Regions from separate parts of the Paenibacillus sp. TY11 genome, predicted to be linked through region 1. Evidence: riboswitches for the same ligand, from Rfam matches in the RefSeq annotation. Region 1 holds a riboswitch; the other holds the start of a gene.
What was found. Region 1 has a riboswitch for thiamine pyrophosphate ahead of AC6EJC_RS24210 (ECF transporter S component). Riboswitches for the same ligand answer to the same signal wherever they lie in the genome.

Region 1 (2,363 bases):
GACCAACCTGTACCAGCAGCTCGCGAATACGAGATCGCATCTGTTCCCGGGGAACCTGATTATTTTCCAACACAAAAGCCAGTTCCTCGTCTGCATACGACATACAAAACTGCGTATCGGGATCTTGAAATACAATACCGGAAAGAGCCGGAATTACGGCAGCATCCCATTTCATAGGCACTTCTATCATGCGTGGAATCAGACCACTTAACACTTGAAGTAGCGTTGATTTGCCGCATCCGCTCGGTCCAAGCAGCAGCAGCTTTTCCCCCTTGTGGACAGACAAAGACATATTGTGAAAAAGCAGCTCCTGCTCACCGGGGAATTTCAACCGAAGACGGGTGATCGAAGCCACCACATCTTCGGTTGCCCAACTCATCAATCCAACCCCTTATAATCTTGTTCCGTTGCAGGTCTCAAACTTCGCGTGACCCCGGTTACCTCCAGTGCCTCAGCCAGATAGAACGCGAATACTCCGGCAATCACAATGCTGCCAATCATGCGAAACCCAATATACAAAACATAGTTCCAGGTCGATAGCTGATCAATATACCCATAGCTGAAGTCTAAAATCAGAGAAGCGACAGCCGCCCCGGCCGCAGCTAGTGAAGTGACCCACAGGTTTGCGTTCCGATACAGAAAAGCCGCAAAGAACAGCTCTGCTCCCAAGCCTTGGATCAGGCCATAGTACAAGGTGGACATTCCCCATTCGCTTCCCAAAAAAGCACTGACCGTTGCCGCTGCCACTTCTGCCAAAATCGCAACCCCCGGCTTGCGAATGATGAGATAAGCAAACGTGCCTGCCATAAACCACATGCCATACATCAGTTGCTCGGCGTGCAGACCGAATGGTTTCATCAAATCATAGGCAGGCCCCCATATTTTATAGACCAACCCGAACACAACAGATATCACAATCGTGACCAAAATATCTGTCAGCTTCAACCCTTTGGACGCTCTTACAGCAGTATTCATTATGATATGCTCCCCTTTTTCATTAAAATCGGCCTCATGGCCATAAAAAAAGCTTGTCTGGAGCTGAATCTCCAGGCAAGCTTTATGCGCAGTAAAAGGTGAAGCACCATACAAAACATCATTCGTCGATATGCCTTATATAACCAGTAGACTAAACTACTGCACTGATACCAAGCCAAAGTCAGGGTCAAAGCAAAATGCTCCATGGATGTAAGTAGCATTTTGCAGTCCCGCAGGCGTATAGCTTGATTATAGGACATACATTGAATCTACGACAACCGCAAAACAAGCGGCATTCCTGTATAGTGTTCTAAGTTTCTCTACGCTGGCATTACCCAGATCAGATTTCACGGTCAGTGGCAAGGGCCACCCTCTCAGCCTGACTTTCTCAAGCTCCCGACAATGCTTTTTAATTCACTATAATATATACCTTATCTATGGCTTTGACAATCCTATAATCTGAAGAAACGTTTGGCCGTCTCCGTCGTCGCGATTTCGATCTCCATCATGCTTCGGCCTGTACATTCGGCAACCGTAGCAGCAATGTGAGCGAGATAAATCGGCTCATTACGCCCTTCTTTCGGCTTCACGGGCAGATTACGCGGGGTCAAAAATGGAGCATCCGTTTCAATCATCAGGCGGTCCAAAGGAATATCCCTGACCAGTTCACGCAGATGCTTGCCGCGCCGTTCGTCGCAAATCCAGCCGGTAATACCGATATACAGTCCCATTTCTACATACGTATGCAATTCCTGTGCAGTGCCGGTAAAACAATGCACCACCGCTTTATCGACAAGCCCTTGATGCTCCCGCAGCATAGCGACAAAATCCTCATGCGCATCTCGTTCATGCAGAAATAACGGCATATTCAGCTCACCCGCCAGTTGGATTTGCTCCCCAAACCATCGGCGCTGCACATCACGCGGAGAAAAATCACGGTTATAGTCCAGTCCGCATTCCCCTATGGATACGACCTGCGGCTGACCCGCCAACTGGCGGAGCTGCTGAATCGTATCCGCATTGCAGTCTTTGGCATCATGGGGATGCACGCCAGCCGTCGCATACAGCTTGCCCGGATAACGTGCTGCATACTGAGAAGCCTCCCGACTGCTGCGGAGACTGGTCCCGGTAATAATCAGCGGTGAAATCCCTACGGCTGCCGCTCTCTCTACGACCTGCTCCCGATCGGCATGAAACGAACGGTGCATCAAATTCACACCAATATCAATCAACGGTGTACCCATACCCATCTAAATCCCTCCTTTGTTAACTACAATCTCGGATCAATCGGTTCCGATTCCAGCGACAGCGCCGCAAGCACGCATTCATGAATACGCTCCACTGTATCCTTGCGTACGAAACGTTCCACGCCTTCCATACCAAGCGCT
Region 2 (2,363 bases), on a different contig from region 1:
AAACCTCCTAAAAGAATCGGAGATTCACTGGCTTATCCATTTATATTCGTTTCTATTTCTTCCACACCTGGCGCTCAGTTTGTTGACCCACATACTCAATACGAGTCGGATTCACGTCCAAAATGACATAATCGGGATCATCCGGTCCGGAAAACCATTCCTTCAAGGAATCGTTCCACACTTGTTTGCGCAGCCCTTCATCAGCTGTAATCTGGACAGTAGCCTCCACTTCTACGACTTCCTTCGTACCGCCAACTTCATAACCCAATAGCAGATAAGCATTCGGATTGTCCTTTAGCTCATCCACTTTATGCGTTTTGCGATCCGTCGCCAGATGAATGTTCATTCCATCGTTAAAAAGGGCCATATAGCGTACTTTCGGTTTGCCACCCTCTACCGTACCTAACGAGCAAAATTTGTTGTTATCCAAAGCCTTCACAATGGCTTGTTCCAGTTGGCTGCGATCCAATGTTTCCGTTTTACCCACAGTACAACAACTCCTTTTCACGAATTAGAATTTCTACGGCCATGCCATTTGACACCAGCCCATCTGAATATACCTACGCAGCTGTTCTGAAAATAACATGACCCGATCGGTGCTGATTGATTCATGTTCATTTTCAGATCTAGCTCACAGTAAAAGTGTACCCTGTCGTTCGACAAATGAACCGTCATCTCTTCCTCAATGCTGGACAGACCTGCCTTCAAGGCATATAATCGTCGTAGTAAACCCGAATAAACGAACCCATTAAACCATACAATGCCAGGGGTGCTGGAATCGGCCGGCTGAGAGTGTGTCCCAAGACACTGACCCTTACAACCTGATCTGGGTAATGCCAGCGTAGGAATGCTTAAGCAAGATGTGCCTTTTTTTACATAGGACCATCCCTTACTTTGGTATATACAAGCGCAAGCGTCCCGGAATCTCGGGGCGCTTTTTTTTGTTGAAGATTAGGTTGTTGGAAAGATAGCGTCCGGCAGATGTTATTTTTATGAAAATGGGGAACATAAGCTGTCTGATTGGACGGATAACGGGTAATTAAAAGGAGAGAACACAACAATGAAGCGCATGAAAATGTTAAGCCTGGGACTGATCAGTCTGTGGCTTATGGCCCTGATCCTGACCGCTTGCGGCGGAAGTCCACCTACATCCCAAGAGGCGGCTCCCGCTACCGACACTCAAACGTCCACCCCGACAAAGGGGCTCAAAGATGTTAAAGTCGTGCTCGACTGGACACCAAATACGAATCATACGGGACTCTATGTTGCCAAGGATAAAGGATTTTACGAAAAAGCGGGCCTGAATGTCCAAATTGTTCAACCCGGTTCAGGCGGAGCCGATCAAATGGTTGCTTCTAATGCTGCACCTTTTGGTATCAGCTACCAAGAAGGCGTTACACAAGCTCGTACGCAGGGCGTACCGCTCGTATCCATCGCTGCGGTGATTCAGCATAATACCTCTGGCTTCGCAGCCCCGGTAGATCGCGGAATTAAAAGCCCGAAAGATTTTGAAGGTAAGAAATACGGCGGTTGGGGTTCACCCGTAGAAGAAGCGGTCATGAAATCCATCATGGATTCAGAAAAAGGCGATGTGAGCAAAGTAAAGATCGTCAACATGGGCAATGCAGACTACTTTACAGCCGTGAAGCGGGATATTGACTTTGCCTGGATTTTCTACGCTTGGACCGGGATCGAGGCTCAACTTCGGGGTGAGCCATTGGATATGCTGTATGTAAAAGATTATTCCAAAAGCCTCGATTACTATACGCCTGTGATTGTGAGCAATGAACAGACGATTAAAAATGATCCCGAGCTAGTCAAAGCGTTCATGGATGCTACGGCACAAGGCTATGAATACACCATCGCCCATCCGGAACAAGCCGCGGATATCTTAAGCAAAGCTGTGCCGGAATTGGACAAAAAATTGGTACTCGCCAGCCAAAAATGGCTAAGCCCGCGTTATCAAGACGATGCCGCGCAATGGGGCGTGCAAAAAGCGGAGGTATGGCAAAACTATTCGGACTGGATGTACGAACGCAAGTTGCTCAGTAAACCTTTGGAAGTGGATAAAGCCTTCACAAACGACTTCTTGCCCAAGCGCTGATCATTTGTTAAAACGCTAAATAAGACTGAATTAGAGAAGTGAACGAAGCGCCACTACGCAGTCGGATGGTGCTTCCCATCGCTGTTGTACCCAGATTTCTTTTATGAATTTCCAGAGGTTGAAATCTGGGTACAAAGGCGAACGCTAACGCTTGTACAGCACCATTCCGCCCACTTCGTTCTCGTTCCACTTGGTTATTCTTTAGTGTCATAGTATCTAAAGCGCAAAAACAGATGCGCTTGTGTGTAAAAATGCCACA

Region 2: linked by a shared signal. The riboswitch ahead of AC6EJC_RS20980 (ABC transporter substrate-binding protein) and the one ahead of AC6EJC_RS24210 (ECF transporter S component) in region 1 are both predicted to bind thiamine pyrophosphate.

The regions. Positions count from the first base shown of each region.
Region 1 covers NZ_JCBAIQ010000030.1:21,443-23,805, forward strand. Annotated here, with positions in the region: gene AC6EJC_RS24205 (ABC transporter ATP-binding protein) at 1-379, opposite strand, end outside; gene AC6EJC_RS24210 (ECF transporter S component) at 379-975, opposite strand; TPP riboswitch at 1,276-1,385, opposite strand; gene AC6EJC_RS24215 (TatD family hydrolase) at 1,428-2,225, opposite strand; gene AC6EJC_RS24220 (polynucleotide kinase-phosphatase) at 2,246-2,363, opposite strand, start outside.
Region 2 covers NZ_JCBAIQ010000021.1:63,427-65,789, reverse strand. Annotated here, with positions in the region: gene AC6EJC_RS20985 (pyridoxamine 5'-phosphate oxidase family protein) at 53-487, opposite strand; TPP riboswitch at 756-865, shown strand; gene AC6EJC_RS20980 (ABC transporter substrate-binding protein) at 1,061-2,104, shown strand; gene AC6EJC_RS20975 (hypothetical protein) at 2,112-2,363, opposite strand, start outside.